2 linked regions of the Niabella yanshanensis genome follow. The protein of the gene in region 1 interacts with the protein of each later gene in a pairwise test. Links are inferred from orthologs where the notes say so. Each region holds a gene or a part of one and is shown in the gene's direction. Other genes may lie near its edges. The genes, in order: cysM and accC.

Region 1 (9,300 bases):
GCGGCTATTGTCACGGTACGGCTCATAATTCCTGTTTACCACAACTTTGTAAGTATTATAGAGATTTACCCTCCCGTAAGACGCAGGCAAAGATCTGCCATAAACCCAGCTGCGCCTGTTAGGGTATATGAATTGCTCACGCGCCACATCATAATAAACATTATACTCGGGCAGGTAGTAATAGCGGGCATAATCGTATCCCACCGGGCCCCATGCCGGCTGGTTACCAATATTTATATTAATCCGAACCTGTGCATTGGCATTTTGTGCTAAACTAAAACCGGCAATCACTAACGCAGCAAAAATGAACTTTTTCATGATCTTTAATTTTATCGTCGTTCCTTTTGAAGGGGTTGGACGGGTTTACAATTTTTTTGTAAAGCGCTTTGATTAATAGACGCTGAATTAAATCCAAAAGGTTGTGGGCCTTCTCACTTTATCAAATTATTAGCAAATCATTTTTTTACAATTATTATTCTATACTAAAGTCAGCCCATTGAATAGAATATTTTCTAAGTACCCGTGCTCCCAATCAACCAGTCACCTTTTCAACCTATCAACCAGTTACCTTATCAACCTCACAACTCGTTAACTTACCAACTTATCAGCTAAATTTGCTAACTATGGCAAAAGCAAAGAACAGCAAACCCGTTATCCTGATCACTAATGATGATGGTATTACATCACCTGGCATCAGGGCTTTATACGAAGCAGTTAAAGACCTCGGACAAATAGTTATTGTGGCACCTGACAAGCCCCAGTCGGGTATGGGGCACGCGATCACCATCGGACATCCCCTCCGTTTGCAACCGTCTGACCTGTTCCCGGGTATTGATGCTTATTCCTGCTCGGGCACACCGGTAGATTGTGTGAAGCTGGCAGTTGACAAAGTGCTCCATCGTAAGCCGGACCTTTGCCTGAGTGGTATTAACCATGGACCCAATCATAGTATCAACGTTATTTATTCGGGCACTATGTCTGCCGCCATGGAAGCCGCTATTGAAAACATTCCCGCAGTAGGTTTTTCACTCATGGATCATAGCATCAATGCAGACTTTTCTGCTGCCCAACACTATGCCAGAGTGATCACTGAAAAAATGCTGAAGGATAAACCGACCAAACATATCCTGCTGAATGTAAACATTCCCAACTTTCCTTTATCTGAAATAAAAGGGTATAAGATCTGCAAGCAGGCTTATGCCAAATACCAGGAAAAATTCCTGGAACGCAAAGACCCGAGTGGTAAAAAGTATTACTGGTTAACCGGGGAGTTTGTGAACTTTGATAATGGGAGGGATAGTGACGTATGGGCTTTGGCGAACAATTATGTGAGCGTAGTTCCGGTGCAATTTGATTTGACCAACTATGATCTCAAAACCAAACTGGAAAAGCAATGGAAAGACAAGCCAGACCGTTCAGTGAAAGCTCCTGTTAAGAAGATCGTTAAAAGATCAATGCCGAAATCTGAATAAAAAATCAGCATCGCTACGTATCACATAAATACAACTCACTTGAGTCAACAGAAAAAATACTATATCATCGCCGGCGAAGCATCGGGCGACCTGCACGGGGGCAACCTTATACGTGCAATTAAACAGCAGGATGCTGCTGCCGATATACATTGCTGGGGTGGTGATAAAATGCAGGCAGCGGGTGGTGTTTTGGTGAAACATTACCGGGACCTGGCTTTTATGGGTTTTATAGAAGTAGTAAAGAACCTGGGCACTATTTTAAAGAACTTAAAATTCTGCAAGCAGGATATACTGGCTTTCAAACCCGATATACTGGTGTTGATAGATTACCCGGGATTTAATTTGCGCATTGCCAAATGGGCTAAAGAACAGCGGATAAAAGTGGTGTATTATATTTCTCCGCAAGTGTGGGCCTGGAAAGAGAACCGGGTAAAAATGATGAAGCAATGTATCGATGAGATGATTGTAATTTTGCCTTTTGAGAAAAGCTACTTCGAGGATAAATGGAACTGGAAAGTAAGCTATGTGGGGCATCCGCTGATAGAAGAAATCGCCAAAAAAAGGGCGCATTCATCTGACCTGGCAATAAATGATGCTGCGGGGAACAACAACACCAAACCGGTTATCGCGTTATTACCTGGCAGCCGTAAACAGGAAATAGAAAAGAAACTCCCGGTTATGCTCGAAGTAAGTAAAGCTTTTCCCGGTTACCAGTTTGTGGTGGCCCAGGCGCCCTCTCTTGACAGTGAATTTTATCACACTTACACCCATCAATATCCCAATGTAAGCATAGTAAATAACCGCACATATGATTTGCTGATGCAATCAAAAGCCGCCCTGGTGACTTCTGGCACCGCTACCCTTGAAACTGCACTGTTTGGCGTACCGGAAGTAGTTTGCTACAAGGGGTCTGAGATCAGCTACCAGATAGCGAAGCGTGTGATCAGCATCAAATACATTTCGCTGGTTAACCTGATTATGGATAAGGAAGTGGTGAAGGAGCTGATACAACAGGACATGAATGTTGTCAACCTTACAACTGAGCTTAATAAATTACTGAACGATGCAGGCAGGCAGCAACAGATACGGGAAGATTATGTACAGCTTCAACAGATACTGGGGGCAGGCGGCGACGCGTCGGCAAAAGCAGCAGCTATTATAATAAAGTCAGCTTCTCAGTAACTTGATGATTAATATAATCATGCAAATGATAAAAAGGAAAATACTGAGGCGGTTGATATTATGCATGTAGCCTACCCAACTGCTCTTCGGCCTGCCGGGGTCTTTCTTTTTCAGAAAAAGATATTCAGCCAATTGTTTCAATACACCCATCAGTTCTTATTTAAATAACGACTCCTGGTTTAGTATTCGGGATCATAGCGGTTGTAACGCTTTTGAAACAAGCCCACATTTACACCAGCGCGTAATACAGGCACTATCCTGATACGTTCATCCGGGGTACCATAATAGTCTACATCTACATAAGGACTATTCCTGTTTTTGAGTATGTCTGCCAGAACAGAGAAGTAAAAGAAAGTAGTTCCCCCCTTAACTCTGCCTGTCGAAAGTCCGCCTCCCACTAAAAAAGAAGTGGCGCTGGTATTGGTTTTCAAATCAGCTGTAGCTGAGCCGGCTCCATAATAGCGTTGTATGGTAAAGTTTTGCTCCAATTGCACCTGGGCAAATAAAAATGGTAAAGGATAAGCTCTTGCAAAAACGCCGGGCCCGAATACATGCTGACGAAATTTATCGTTATAAACATAGCGGTCTCTGTTTCCCTGGTAAACATAATTAACTACTACTCCGGCATCAAAATAGTCATTCAGCTTATATCCTAAAACCGGGCTGGCGCCTAACAAACTTCCACCGGAGTAAAAAGACGCAGTGGCCCCTCCTCCCGTAAAAAGATTTTCCTTTTTAAACCCTTTTTCCACTACTACAGGTTCCGGATCTTCATTAGCATTTCTCACTTTTACTTCTTCATCCTGCGCCAAAGCAACAAAATTGAAAACCAGCATAAATACCGCTGACATACCTGTTATACAAAAAAATTTCTTCATCTATATCTGTTTAGTTTTACCGGCCGTAAAAATAGTATATATTTTTCAGGGCTGTATACACCAGCTAATCTGGCCGGCAATTTAACATCTTAATCAAATATTTTACCGGCATTCAGGATATTATTAGGATCGAATACCTTTTTGATCTCCCGCATAATCTGCAGCTGGCGTTCTTCAAAAACAATATCCATAAATCCTTTTTGAATAAGCCCAATGCCATGTTCTCCGCTGATAGTGCCGCCTAATTGCTTTATTAAAGCAAACAACTCCCGCACGATAGTATCCATTTCGGGATTTTGATAGCTATTGGGAACACCTTCTTTTTTGATGCGGATGTGCAGGTTACCGTCGCCCGCATGTCCGTAAGCCACTGCATCAAAGTCATGTTGCCTGCCCAGAACTTTTAATCCCCTGATCAGCTTAGGCAGTTCTGCCCGTGGCACTACCGCATCTTCTTCTATGGTGTAACCGGCCAATTTTACATACTCTGCTACCTTGCGGCGTAATTTCCAAAGTTCTTCTTTCTGCTGCGCGTCTTCAGCCAATAATAGCTCCCCAGCCTCAAAGTGCTCCAATACGCCTGCAATTTGTTCCATCTCTTTTAGTAATACGTCAGTATCATTTCCGTCTACCTCAATCAATAAATGAGCTTCCGTATGGTCGTTAACCGGCATCGCATGATTATCTATCATACTGCTCACAACCTTTAGCGCATTGATCTCCATAAGCTCCAGCGCACTGGGTGTATACCCTGCCCTGAATATAGCACTTACAGCCTCACAGGCCTTTTCCAGGTTGGCAAAAGGAGCCAGCATCAGTACATCGTATTTTGGCAAAGGAATCAGGCGTAATACAATTTTAGTAACGATGCCCAAAGTACCCTCGCTGCCTACTACCAGTTGTGTAATATTATAACCTGTGGCATTCTTCAAAACATTGGCGCCGGTCCATATAATTTCACCCGTTGGTAATACTACCTCCAGATTTAAGACATAATCTTTTACTACGCCGTATTTTACGGCCCTGGGGCCGCCACTGTTTTCTGAGATATTACCGCCTATAAAACAGGAACCTTTACTAGCCGGGTCAGGCGGATAAAATAAACTCTTTTCCGCAACAGCCCGCTGTAATACTTCAGTGATCACTCCGGGTTCGGTGGTTACCTGCAGGTTGCGCTCATCAATATCCAAAATTTTGTTCAGCCGTTCGGTAGAAATCACCACTCCCCCTAAATGCGGAAGCGCACCGCCGGTTAAACCAGTCCCCGCACCTCTTGGGGTAACCGGTACCTGGTGCTCATTGCATATTTTAAGTACAGCACTAATCTCCTGTGACGTAGCGGGCTTTAATACTACATGCGGTTTGAAGCTCAGTGTTTCCGTCTCGTCACGGCTGTAGCGCAGCAACGATTCGTCATCAGCAAAAAAATATTCGTTTCCTACTATTGATTTGAACGATTCTATAAGGTCTGCTGTTATTCTGTTTGGCAAATGCTCCATCGGTGTAAATATACCTTTTTACTTTTAAGCTAAATATAGTGACAGGTAAAAGAACCGGGGGCAGTGAAGCCGGATAGTCGATAAATTTAACATACTTATCTTTGAAGCATTCAAAATAAAAAAAATGGCCGGAATACTTGACCAGATTGGCAATACACCTTTAGTAGAGCTTACAAAAATAGCGGTAAATAAAAATGTAAAAATATATGCCAAGCTGGAGGGGAATAACCCCGGCGGCAGTGTGAAAGACAGGGCCGCCTATGGCATGATCAAGGGAGCTTTAGACCGGGGAGAGATTCAACCCGGAACTCAATTAATTGAAGCAACAAGCGGCAATACGGGTATTGCTTTGGCGATGATTGCTAACCTGTTTGGAATTGATATTGAGCTGGTAATGCCTGAAAGTGCCACGCGGGAACGGGTATTGACGATGCAGGCTTTTGGCGCCAAAGTAACACTCACCCCCAAAGAAAGAGGTATGGAGGGGTCTATTGACTACGCAAACGATAAAATAAAATCGGGCGGTTATTTGATGCTTAACCAGTTTGGTAATCCGGATAACCCGGGTATGCACTATAAAACCACAGGGCCCGAGATATGGAGAGATACCGAAGGCCGGATCACACATTTTGTTTCTTCAATGGGTACAACGGGTACTATTATGGGTGTTTCCAGGTATTTAAAAGAAGTGAATCCTGATATACAGATCGTGGGTTGCCAGCCAACAGACAACTCCAGCATCCCCGGCATACGTAAATGGCCGGAAGCCTATTTGCCCAAGATCTTCGATAAAAGCCGTATTGACCGGGTAATCGAACTGGATGAGTCTGATGCCCGCACCATGGCAAAAAGACTGGCCCGGGAAGAAGCCGTATTTGCGGGTATGAGCAGCGGCGGCGCCGTACATGCAGCCATTGAGCTTTCAAAAGAACTGGAGTCGGGTATTATTGTTTGTATTATTTGCGACAGAGGCGATCGGTATTTATCTTCTGATTTGTTCGATTAGTAGTTAGTCTATCATAAAAATCATTGTTGATGCGGCGCCTTTGGTGCCGCATTTTTACATAACTATACCAATAAAAATACTTCAGTTCAGCAGAAGAATTTATCTTCACGCCTTACTAAAGTTTTATAAATGAAAAGGTTCCTCACCATTTGCCTGCTGCTGGCATGCTGCACTGCTTTTTCTCAAAACTCCGCTGATCTCTATCTGCAAACCAGCGAAGTACATGATATCATGGTTCGCTATAATGCCGATAAAGGAAGCATCCTGCGTTTTTATGGAAGCAGCGATGGATGGCGGAGTGAAACTGGTTTTAATACTCCCGAACGAAGAGAACGCCTGATGAAACTGATCGGCAGCTACTTGTCTGAATTAGAGCAAATGCGTTTTGAGACGATGAATGTTAACGGTAAAGTAGATTATATCCTATTTAAAAATCAACTGGAAGACCAGCGCTATCAATTAAAAAAAGAAGAAAAAACATACAGCGAGATAGCAGGCCTATTGCCATTTTCTGACAGGATCCTTCAAATGTATACACCCCGAAGACGCGGTATTTCGGTAAAAGGAGAAGAAGTAGCCAGGGAAATGAATAGCATGAGCGGGGAAATAAAAGCCCTCATTAAAAAGCTGGAAAATAGTCCGGCTCTTGAAAAAGACCAGGCTTTAACGGCATCCGGATCAGCAAAAACCTTACAGGCCCTGCTACAAAATTACTTTAATTTTTATAATGGTTACGATCCCCTGTTTAGCTGGTGGGTTCCTAAGAGCTATAACGTATTAGACAGTGTTTTGGGAATATACACGACGGCATTGTCTAAAAAGATCACTACCAATGGTGTTCAGAAAGATGACGGCAGCGGTATTATCGGCAACCCCATTGGCCGTGAAGAGCTGATACGCCAGTTGAAGCTGGAGTTCATTCCTTATACGCCGGAAGAGCTGGTAGATATCGCTAATAAGGAATTTGCCTGGTGCGATGCTGAACTGCTGAAAGCTGCTAAAGAAATGGGGTTTGGAACCAACTGGAAGGCCGCACAGGAAAAAGTGAAGAACAGCTATGTGCCCGTAGGGAAACAGCCGGAAGCCATGCTGGAATTGTATAACCAGTCGGTTGATTTTTTAAAGAAACATGACCTGGTAACTATCCCTCCCATTGCTGAAGAAACATGGCGCATGACGATGATGTCACCCCGGCAACAACTGGTAAGCCCCTTCTTCCTGGGCGGAGAAACATTAATGATCTCCTATCCTACAGACGAAATGGCCCATGATGATAAGCTGATGAGCATGCGGGGTAATAATCCGCATTTCTCCCGGGCCACGGTACATCATGAGTTAATAGCCGGTCATCATTTACAGGGCTTTATGAATAACCGTTACAAAACCTATCGTGACTTCGGCACTCCGTTCTGGCACGAAGGGAACGCGTTGTACTGGGAGTTCATCTTATGGGATCTTAATTTCCCCAGGGGGCCCGAAGATCGCGTTGGTATGCTGTTCTGGCGCATGCATCGCTGTGCCCGTATCATCTTCTCTTTAAATTACCACCTGAACAAATGGACACCGCGGCAATGCATCGACTTTTTAGTGGACCGGGTAGGCCATGAAAGGGCGAATGCTGAAGGCGAAGTACGCCGGTCTTTTACTGGCGGATATGGCCCGCTTTACCAGATTGCATATATGATCGGCGGACTCCAGTTTTATGCTTTAAAAAAAGAACTGGTTGATACAAAGAAAATGAGCTACAAGCAATACCACGATGCCATCCTGAGGGAAAACAGTATGCCGCTTGAAATGCTCAGGGCTATTTTAATGAACCAAGACCTGAAAAAAGATTTCAAAACCAACTGGAGATTTTACAACAAATAACATGATTAAAATTATCGTTCAATATGAGTGCTTCTTCTACTAAAATAAGATCTTATCAAATTTTCAAAACAAAAGCCAGGCTTCAAAAACCTATTGCCGATGCTACGCATACATTGCATGAAATATCATTTTTAGTATTACGGCTGCATTTACATAACGGCGTTATGGGTGAAAGTTATTTACTGTCTTTTCAATATTCACCCAATGCGATACTAGGCGCATTAAAGGATGCATTGCCTCATATGGTAGGATTGGAGGCATTTGAAACCGGCAAGGCCGAATCCCTCCTCTATCATGAGTCTGAATATTTTGGGACTGATGGCCTCAATAAATGGGCCGCCGCCGCCATTAATATTGCCATGTGGGACGCCTGGGCCAGATCGCTCGAACAGCCTGTATGGAAACTATGGGGTACACATAAAGACAGGTGCGCTATTTATGGTAGTGGTGGCTGGCTATCGTATAGTACTGATGAACTAATTGAAGAAGTAACCAACTATAAAGCGCGCGGCTTTAAAGCCGTAAAAATAAAGGTAGGTTCTCCCAACTGGAAAACAGATGCGGAGCGCCTGCAACTGGTGAGAGATGCGGTGGGAGACGATTTAAATATTATGATGGACGCCAACCAGGGCATGCAGTTACCTGAGGCCATACAGCTGGCGAACAAAGCAAGGGAACTGAATATTTACTGGTTTGAAGAGCCTTTACATCATCAAAACTTTGAAGGATACAAAACATTGAAACAACAAACAGGTATATCGCTGGCGATGGGAGAACGCGAATATAATGTTCAGCCACTGAAAGAACTTATTGCCAAAAACGCTTTAGATATATGGCAACCCGATATTCTGAGGATTGGCGGTGTAGAAGCCTGGCGGGCCAGCGCTGCATTAGCGCATGCTCATCACCTGCCGGTATTGCCGCACTATTACAAAGATTATGATGTTCCGTTGGTATGCAGTATTCCTAACGGCGTGGGTGTGGAAAGCTTTGACTGGATTGATCCGTTAATTGACAATCCTATGCTGGTGAAAGATGGCTTTGCCTATCCGCACAACCAGCCCGGCTGGGGCTTCCGTTTTTTGGATGAGCACTTACAGGAAATAAAATGGTAGTTCGATATGTCAAGGGATAACCTGTATTTTATAGCCGCCATTCCGCACCGGCAGCTGCAGGATAAAGTCAGAAAGATCGAGCTGGACTTTGCTCAACGTTTTAATAGCAGCAGGGCATTGAAAGTGATGCCGCATATCACGTTGAAAGCTCCTTTCATTATACCTCCGGAGCTACACGAGTCGTTACTGAAGTGGTTTGAGGATTTTAAGCCGGCACAAAGAGCATTCACAATAGCATTAAATGGGTTTGGCGCTTTCCCCAATAACTTACATCCCGTT
Region 2 (9,307 bases), 1.9 Mb from region 1 along the record:
GCTGAAAAAGTAAAAGCGGAGCCTTCAAGCAATAATACCATTGTTAAAAGCCCGATGATAGGAACCTTCTATCGCAGACCATCGCCTGATAAATCAAATTTCGTAGAAGAAGGAGATATTATTACGCCCGGAAAAGTATTGTGCGTAATAGAAGCCATGAAGTTGTTTAACGAAATAGAAAGTGAAATCAGCGGAAGGATCGTGAAAATATTAGTTGAGGATGCTTCTCCGGTTGAGTTCGATCAGCCTTTGTTTGAAGTGGAGACAGCATAATAATGCGATAATGAGCTGATTTGCTAATATGCTAATCAAAAAAATGGTTTATGCAAAAAGACCTTATAGAGAAAAATCCGATCCTAAAGCTGAGTTTCGAGTTTTCTTTATTAATTATTGATTACTGTGGCAAATTGGACCAGGACAAAAAGTTTGCAATAAGTAAGCAGTTATTTAGATCAGGAACTTCTATTGGAGCCAATGCATTTGAAGCTCAGAATTCTGAAAGCAAGGCAGACTTTATACATAAGATCAAGATATCTGCCAAGGAAGCAGATGAAGCCCAGTACTGGCTTACATTATGCGATTACTCGAAAGAATATCCTTCAGCATCTGACTTACTCATAAAATTGGAGGAGATTGGTAAAATTCTGAATAAGATTCTGTCGACATCCAGAAAGAAAAATCCTTTTAGTTATATTCCTAGTTTTTTTATATAAATAGATGTGCGGTATCATTATCGTATTAGCACATTATCATATTAGCACATTAAAAAATTATGTTTAAAAAGATATTAATAGCCAACAGGGGTGAGATTGCTTTACGCATTATAAGAACCTGTCGGGAAATGGGTATTAAAACGGTTGCTGTATATTCTACTGCCGACAGCGAAAGCCTGCACGTAAAATTTGCGGATGAAGCGGTTTGTATTGGTCGTCCGGCCAGTTCCGAGTCTTATTTGAATATCCCGAATATTATGGCAGCCATTGAAATTACCAATGCCGATGCGGTGCACCCAGGCTATGGATTCCTGGCTGAAAATGCAAAATTTGCTGATATCTGTAACAAGAGCAATATTAAATTTATTGGTCCTACTGCAGATATGATCAATAAAATGGGGGATAAGATCACTGCTAAGGAAACCATGATCAAAGCGGGTGTACCTGTAGTGCCCGGCGGCGAGGGTTTGCTGGAAAGTATAGAAGAGGCGAAAGAATTAGCTAAAGTAGTAGGATATCCGGTTATCTTAAAAGCTACAGCCGGCGGCGGCGGTAAAGGCATGCGCATTGTTTGGGACGAGAGCGAAATGGAGAAAGCATATGACACCGCTAAGATGGAAGCTGCAGCATCTTTTAAGAATGACGGTATTTATATGGAGAAGTTTGTTGAAGAGCCCCGTCACATCGAAATACAGGTTGCCGGCGACCAGTTTGGCAATGTGTGTCATATGAGTGAGCGCGATTGTTCTATTCAGAGGCGTCACCAAAAACTGGTAGAAGAATCTCCTTCTCCTTTTATGACCGATGAGCTGCGCGCTGCCATGGGGGAAGCGGCCAAAAAAGCGGCTGCTGCTATCGGCTACGAAAGTGTAGGTACCATCGAATTCCTGGTAGATAAACATCGCAATTTCTACTTTATGGAAATGAATACCCGTATACAGGTAGAGCATTGCGTTACAGAAGAAGTAATCAACTTTGACCTTATCAAAGAGCAGATCAAAATTGCGATGGGTGAAAAAATATCCGGCAACGATTACTTCCCTCATATGCATAGTATTGAATGTCGTATCAATGCAGAAGATCCGTTCAACGACTTCCGTCCGTCTCCGGGTAAGATTACCAACCTGCATGTACCAGGTGGTCATGGTGTAAGGGTAGACAGCCATGTTTATGCCGGCTACACCATATCCCCTTACTATGATTCAATGATTGGCAAACTGATTACTGTTGCCCGTACCCGTAAAGAGGCTATTGACACGATGTACAGGGCCTTAAGTGAATATGTAATTGAAGGGGTGAAAACCACGATTCCTTTCCACCTACAGTTAATGAAAAATGAAGATTTCATTAATGGTAACTTCAATACTAAATTTCTGGAAACTTTTCAATTAAAGAAATAAGCAGTCTGGCAATGTAATATATGCTTATACTGCTAATAAAAAATGGGCTTCGATCATCGAAGCCCATTTTTATGCCTGTCATAATAACTATTGCTTTCGCGCCGTAGTCATCGTGATGTCGGAACTTACTGCCATAGGTATTTTTTGACCTCCTGCTTCTATATTGCCTTTCATCTTTTGTTGTATAACGGATTTTAGCGGTATGCCTGTGTCAGTATCAACTTCCGAGCTCCCGGAAAATGTTCCCTCAATAGCAAAGTTTACTTCTATACCATTAGAGGTCATCGACGCACTGCTGTCTGTAGACAGTTTACCTGTAAAATCGATGAATGCTTTCTTGCCTTCTACTTTTACCAATGTGTAGGTGGCCGACCCGGCAATGATATAAGGTTGCTTCAAACTCATTTCCGTTGACCAGGATTCGCCTGCTTTAACCGGGGTCTTTGGGTAAAAACCAAAAGATTGCTCAATCATATTTTTTAAAGCGTCTTCACCAACCACACCCTTTATGGCTTCCTGTTGCTGACCTGCTCCCCCCATTTTATTAAGCATCTCCTCCGCACCTTCGATTCGGAGTACCTTACCATATTCGTTCATTAATAGAGACATACTTTGACCTTTCAGCGCTCTGAAAGCCGCACTTGCCTCATTGGTGGTATCAGTATCTTCACTGCTCATCTTCACCTGCTGTCCCATGATCTGCATATTCATATCGAATTTGTCATAAACAAGGGTCAGCTTTTTATTACTGCCTTCTGTAGCGATGCTATACGTACTGTTAAGGTTATAATCCATATTCATGTCCATATTCTGATCCATGATGTTTTGGATCATTTTGGTTTGGCTAACCAATGCCACTGCATACTGGCTTTCGTCAGGCGGATTAAACTTTAACGTGTATGCTTTCTGAGCCTGAGCTATAGTGGTCAGCGTAAAGCATGTTAACAGATACAACAAAAGATGCTTTTTCATGGGTGATCTATTTTAATGAACTGATCAGTTTGTTATTTAAAGTTACATAATCCTGGTTGTTGGCTGCATTGGCCAATTCCTTTGATTTTAATGCTGCTTCTTTTGCCTCTGCTTTTTTACCCAGTTTAGCTAAAGCGCGCGCCTGCTGGTAGCGGATCCAGAAAGCGTTGGGTTGTGCTTCCACTGCTTTTGCGAACCATGTTTCAGCCTGTTTCAGGTCTTTGCCGCTTTCGAGATAATAAAAGGCCGACTGAAAATAAGCAGGTTTATCAGATTTCATAGACTCTTCGATTGAAGCCATGATCTTCGCATCCACATTAGTTTTGATAGGCAGGGTAACGATTGATTTGTCCCAGCTGATGATCAGGTCGCAGCTTTCGGGCTGAATATTGTCAAACTGGATGGTGAAATTTTCAACGCTTGTACCGGAAGGTTTTACTTTGGCAGCTACTCTTACTACATCCTGTTCCTGTTTATAAGCTGCTGGGCTGGTAACGTCAGTTTGCTTTGTTATAATGAGCGTCCAGCTGGCGGCGCCAGGAATGCTTAACAGCCCATATTTGCCGGCAGGAATTTCTTTACCCCCGATAACTACGTTATCACCAAAAGTAAGGGTAGTGGCTCCGTTGGCCCCGGTGCGCCAAACCGCGTTATAAGGCACCAGGTCGCCAAATATTTTCCTTCCTTTTTTTACGGGGCGGCTGTAAGAAAGCTCGATATTAGATAATCCGAATTCCTGCTTAACCGTTTGCGCCGGGCTGGGAGCGGGCATTTTGATTTGTGCATTGGCATAAGACAATGCGCAGAAGAATGCAACAGACAGTACAATTTTTTTCATGTGTGGTTTGTTTTTTATTTTGACTTGATAAAAGTAGCAAATATCAATGAGCTACATGCTACAGTAAAACATATAACGCACTGAAAGGTTAAGCGTTTCGAAAAAATAAATCAGCGGAAAGAAGGATGAAACTGCTCCAGTGTTTTACGTAGAAATTCTTTGTCCAGGTGTGTGTAGATCTCGGTGGTAGTGATGCTTTCGTGCCCCAGCATTTCCTGAACGGCGCGCAGGTTGGCTCCGCCTTCTATTAAATGAGTAGCAAACGAATGCCGGAATGTATGGGGGGACACCGTTTTGTTAATCCCGGCTTTTTGAACCAGGTCTTTAATGATCAGGAAGATCATCACACGGGTGAGTTTTTGTCCCCGCTTGTTTAAAAAAAGAATGTCCTCATTGCCTGTTTTTACTAAAATAAGGTTGCGTATGTTTTGCCTGTAAATATTGATATACTTAGTAGCAGCGTCGCCAATGGGTACCAGTCGCTCCTTATCGCCTTTGCCGGTTACCCGAATATACCCTACATCCAGGTATAGCTGCGATATGCGCAGGTTAACTACTTCGCTGACGCGTAGGCCACAGCTGTAAAGGGTTTCCAATATGGCTTTATTGCGGCCGCCTTCGGGTTTACTCAGGTCTATTTGCGCGATAATGTTCTCGATCTCCGAGAAGCTTAGTACATCGGGTAAAGTCCGGCGGGTTTTAGGCGCTTCCAGCAAAAGGGTAGGATCTTCAGCTACTATATCTTCTAAAATACAGTACTTGTAAAAGGCCCGGATACCTGAAATAATACGGGCCTGCGAGGTAGCTGTCATTTCCAGTTCGCCAATCCATTGTATAAAAAACTGCAAATCCTGCAGCGTAATAGCTGCAGGATTTTTTTTTATATTTTTTATTTCAAGAAATTGTACCAGTTTATCCAGGTCCCGCAAATATGCTTCTGTAGAATTATCTGAAAGGGATTTTTCTAATTGCAGATAAACCTTAAATCCTTTTTTATAAGATTCCCACATTGTTTACTTAAACGTAAGTGGGTTATTATGGATTACTTCTTTCTTATCAACGTTGAGTTTGGCGTAAATATTAGATTTGGTGATATTTACGGAGTCAATCAGGCCATGTACGTTATTGTAGTCAATATCGGTTACCCCCTGGTCTGTCAGCAATTGTTTTGCGGTTTGACCCGTAGTGATGTCTACAACGTAAATAAATGTATTATCGTAATAAGCCACAAGGCCATCTTCTAATTTGAACTTCGGATCAAAATTGTTGATAGCGCTGGTGTATTTATCGGTGCTGCCTCCGGCTTTTTCAAAGGGGAGTTTAATTAGAAAACCACGTCCGGTAGCACAATCGTTAAATTTAAGCCATGCATATTTTCCTTCAACAATATCGCAGCTGATAAACTGTTTGGACGGTTTAACAGTGTTGGGTATAAACTCGCTGAAAATAATGTCCTTGATCAGGCCCATGCCGCCTTTTTCCCAATGGATAGAATCAATCTGGCAATCTTTAAAATTGATACGGACAAAAGGCTTGCCTGGAGCTTCGGATTCAAATTTAATAGGCTCTGTGAGGCAGGTGGTGTCAGAACAGAAAGGCGCGGAAGCTACTTCTTTACCACCATCCTTACAACTGATCAGGGCCATGGTGGCGGCAATGCAGGCAATGCTTAAAAATTTCATGTTTTTTCGTTTATTATTTTGAGTGAGTTTCAAAGGAAACAAACCTACATAAAATTTCATTCAAACACAACACAATAGGCGGTTTTCTCAGTGGCTTCTGCAATTTAAAGAAATACATCTTCCAGCAGGAAATATTCCGGGGAGCCATCTTTTTGAAACGTGATCGACAGAATATCGTATTGAATCCATTGGTGTCCCGGATTTAAATAAAGGTATTCGTCCGCGGCATTTTTAAGAAATCTGAATTTCTTTTTGGTTACACTGTCTTCGGGGTGGCCAAACAATTCAGAGCTGCGCGTTTTTACCTCTATAAAATGTAGCTTTTTTCCTTTATTGGCAATGATATCAATTTCATAATAGGAGTGCCGCCAGTTTTTACATACAATGGAGTAACCTTTGCTTTGCAGATAAGCAGCAGCGAGAGATTCTCCATTTTTGCCGATGTCGTTATGAATAGCCATGCTTATCTTTACCTGAATTTACTACAAATATTTCTATGCAACAATTAGCGTCTTTAGCCGGGAGTATTAAACATTACGATTGGGGTGGCACTTCTTATATTCCGTCCTTATTACAAATTGAAAATCCTAACCTCGAACCATTTGCCGAGTACTGGCTGGGTGTGCATCCGCAGGCAGATTGTAAAATAACACTTGCCAATGGAACGCAGGTATTGCTACGGGATTATGTTGAACAAGACCTGGCCGCCACGCTGGGTTCAACCGTATTAAAACGTTTTGGTAATCTGCCCTATCTTTTAAAAGTGCTGGATGTAAAAGATATGTTGTCGATACAGGTACATCCTTCCAAAGCGCAGGCTGCTATCGATTTTGAAAAAGAAAATGAGACAGGAGTGCCATTAACAGCACCTGACAGGAATTATAAAGATGCAAATCATAAGCCGGAGTTGATGGTGGCGATGAGTGAGTTTTACCTTTTGCATGGGTTTAAGCCGGAAGAGGAGCTGATATCTGTATTGGATAAAGTGAAAGAGCTGAAAAAATTCAAGGCCGTTTTTAAAAAGAAAGGCTATGCGGGGTTATATAAAATGTCAATGGAAATGCCGCAGGATGAAGTGAATACTTTATTGCAATCACTGTTGGCACGTATCATTCCGTTATATCAAAATGGCCAGCTTGAAAAAAGTAATGAAGACTTCTGGGCGGCAAGGGCTGCTTTAACGTTTGGAAGGCCGGGTGTTATTGACCGCGGAATTTTCTCGGTATACTTCTTCAACCTGGTACATTTAACAACAGGCCAGGCCATCTTCCAGGATGCCGGTGTACCACATGCCTACCTCGAAGGGCAGAATGTCGAAATTATGGCCAGCAGTGATAATGTATTACGTGGCGGATTGACTACAAAACATATAGACACGGTGGAGCTTTTGAAACACACCCGTTGTGAGGCAACACATCCTAAAATACTGAAGCCGGCGAAAGGAAAATCTGTACAATCATACAAAGCGCCTGTTAAAGACTTTACCCTGACTTCTTACCAGCTAAAAAAAGGTGAATCCATAGTAGTAGATATTGCGACCGCAGAAATATTTTTGCTGATGCAGGGAAAAGTTACCCTGCAGTCAAAGAAAATTAAAGTAGCATTAGCGCAACCGAATATTACAGCAGCAGCTTTTGCAGGGGCAGCAGTAACCGTAAAAGCAGTGGAAGATTCCTGGCTGTTTAAGGCTGCAGCTCGTTAGTGTGATGGTCTCTTTGATTCGAGACGGGCGGAGGAGATGTTAGTGAAATAAGCTTATCGTTCCTGAATTCGAGGTAATGTACTTCGTAGGGATTTCCGAGAACAAATTTTATATATTGCAAGCGTTCAATAACCTCGCTGTAGTTATTGGTAAAGAACTCTGTTTTGTAAGGCTTGCCCAGCTGTTCTATTACTGCTTTTTTGCTCATACCTGCTTTTATCCTGGTAGTATCAAACGCAGATTTTGACACAGAGCAGGACAAAAGTGAAAAGAGAGCCAATGATAATAATGCAGCAACCATCAACTTTTTCATAACAGTAGAATTATTTGCTATAATGATGAAGCAACTTGTTGTTCAGTTGCACTAAATACTATCTTTATTCTTATCAATAAAGTATTAATGGATGACAAAAAAAGAACGTTACCAGTTTGTAGTGGATTACTTTTCGGTTCATATGCCCGAGCCGGAGACAGAATTAGTATATGATAATCCGTATCAACTATTGGTAGCCGTAATTTTGTCGGCTCAATGTACCGACAAAAGAGTAAATCTTACGACCCCTTTTATATTTGAAAAGTATCCCGACATCGCGAGTTTGAGCAAGGCAACCGCCGAAGATGTATTCCCATTGATCAGGAGTATTTCTTATCCCAATAACAAGAGTAAGCATCTGGTAGGGATGGCACAAAAAGTAGAGAGTGACTTTAACGGGGAGATACCGATGACGGTTGACGAACTCGTTACGTTACCGGGGGTAGGGCGTAAAACGGCTAACGTAATTACGTCTGTAGTAGAGAAGCAGCCGAATATGGCTGTAGACACCCATGTGTTTCGGGTGAGTAAGAGAATAGGTCTTGTATCGCAAAAAGCTTCAACACCATTGGCAGTTGAAAAAGAGCTGGTTAAAAATATTGATGCTTCGCTTATTCATAAAGCCCATCACTGGTTGATCCTGCATGGCCGGTATACCTGTATCGCCAGAAATCCTAGATGCCGGGAATGTGGTTTGCAGCAGGCCTGTTTATGGTTTCAGAAAAACAGCTTGAATTAAAGAAATACAGAAATACCGACCATAAGGCCAAATGCGTTTGTTGTTTGCTTTTCATTTGCACCTGATATTTCTTTCAGGTGGTTATTAGAGTACTGTATTAACGCATCCAGGGAAATAGCTTTATTTATAAAATAAGCAACTCCTGCAGCTCCATTAAGCGAGAGGCCGCCATATCCCTATACAATATGGTCATCCGCACCAGAGTAGGAATCTTTCTCTTTTAAGAATGCGTACCTGCCCCAACAGATAATACCGGCTTCAATTTTTTCTCTGAGGGAATAGTAGGACAGGGAAGGGACAAGGGCCGTTGTCGTATATATATTATCGCCATAATGTACTGTACCCCCGCCCGGATTGATGTCCATATACCTGGGAGTGCGGGTATAATGGTACTGGTAAGAAGCGCTAATACCCAGGGCAAGATTATCGGTAACAAAATAGCCTATGCCGGGAGCTACGGTTAAATGAGTGTCCATCACTTTTGCCTCCGGACAACCTGCCCTTGTATTTGGTTTGGGTGAAAATGGCGCTTAAATCGGCGCTTCCACTAATAGCGATTCGTCTTTTTTCTGTCTGGCAAAAGGATAGCAATGGCGCTGAAACAACTACGAACAATATCAAAAAATGGTAGCGCATGTTGGGTTGTTGTTGTAAAAAATGGGTATTTAAAAATTATAACGCAGGCCGGCAACACTTTCTACCCTGGTAAGACTTTCTCTGTTATCTCCTTCCAGTTCTGTGGTAGACCCATTTCGGGTTATGCTCGAAAGCGAACCTCCATATAAGTTGATGTCGATTCCCGCCGATAATCCTTTCACAATTTTAAAATCGATCCCGGTAGCCAGAAAGGTACCCACCGAACCGCCTTTGATAGTTCCTTCAACCCGGTCAATCCAGCCCTGATCACGATACCCGATATACCCCACCCCAATACCAGATAACCATTCT

The links.
Region 2: the proteins of cysM (region 1) and accC interact in binary tests that used the Escherichia coli proteins (3 or more experiments, as listed by UniProt). The link is inferred for Niabella yanshanensis from one-to-one orthologs.

The regions. Positions count from the first base shown.
Region 1 is NZ_CP139960.1:2,370,041-2,379,340, forward strand. Bases 4,162-7,096 are described here. They hold cysM (cysteine synthase CysM), read left to right. Parts: upstream 4,162-5,155; coding sequence 5,156-6,037; downstream 6,038-7,096. Other genes in these bases: U0035_RS09655 (FAD-binding oxidoreductase), read right to left, coding at 4,162-5,031; U0035_RS09665 (DUF885 family protein), read left to right, coding at 6,167-7,096. Also shown: U0035_RS09630 (hypothetical protein), read right to left, coding at 1-318; 5'/3'-nucleotidase SurE, read left to right, coding at 624-1,472; lpxB (lipid-A-disaccharide synthase), read left to right, coding at 1,512-2,654; U0035_RS09645 (DUF6728 family protein), read right to left, coding at 2,640-2,804; U0035_RS09650 (hypothetical protein), read right to left, coding at 2,834-3,532; more of U0035_RS09655, read right to left, coding at 3,622-4,161; more of U0035_RS09665, read left to right, coding at 7,097-7,906; U0035_RS09670 (mandelate racemase/muconate lactonizing enzyme family protein), read left to right, coding at 7,930-9,021; U0035_RS09675 (2'-5' RNA ligase family protein), read left to right, coding at 9,028-9,300. UniProt on the Escherichia coli protein: Two cysteine synthase enzymes are found. Both catalyze the same reaction. Cysteine synthase B can also use thiosulfate in place of sulfide to give cysteine thiosulfonate as a product.
Region 2 is NZ_CP139960.1:4,301,992-4,311,298, forward strand. What follows is about bases 1-2,942. They hold accC (acetyl-CoA carboxylase biotin carboxylase subunit), read left to right. Parts: upstream 1-772; coding sequence 773-2,113; downstream 2,114-2,942. Other genes in these bases: accB (acetyl-CoA carboxylase biotin carboxyl carrier protein), read left to right, coding at 1-273; U0035_RS17915 (four helix bundle protein), read left to right, coding at 324-713; U0035_RS17925 (DUF6263 family protein), read right to left, coding at 2,201-2,942. In the rest of the region: more of U0035_RS17925, read right to left, coding at 2,943-3,085; U0035_RS17930 (DUF2911 domain-containing protein), read right to left, coding at 3,093-3,923; site-specific tyrosine recombinase XerD, read right to left, coding at 4,034-4,933; U0035_RS17940 (hypothetical protein), read right to left, coding at 4,937-5,605; U0035_RS17945 (YraN family protein), read right to left, coding at 5,710-6,066; manA (mannose-6-phosphate isomerase, class I), read left to right, coding at 6,102-7,307; U0035_RS17955 (hypothetical protein), read right to left, coding at 7,288-7,620; nth (endonuclease III), read left to right, coding at 7,712-8,359; U0035_RS17965 (hypothetical protein), read right to left, coding at 8,536-8,835; U0035_RS17970 (outer membrane beta-barrel protein), read right to left, coding at 9,025-9,307. UniProt on the Escherichia coli protein: This protein is a component of the acetyl coenzyme A carboxylase complex; first, biotin carboxylase catalyzes the carboxylation of the carrier protein and then the transcarboxylase transfers the carboxyl group to form malonyl-CoA.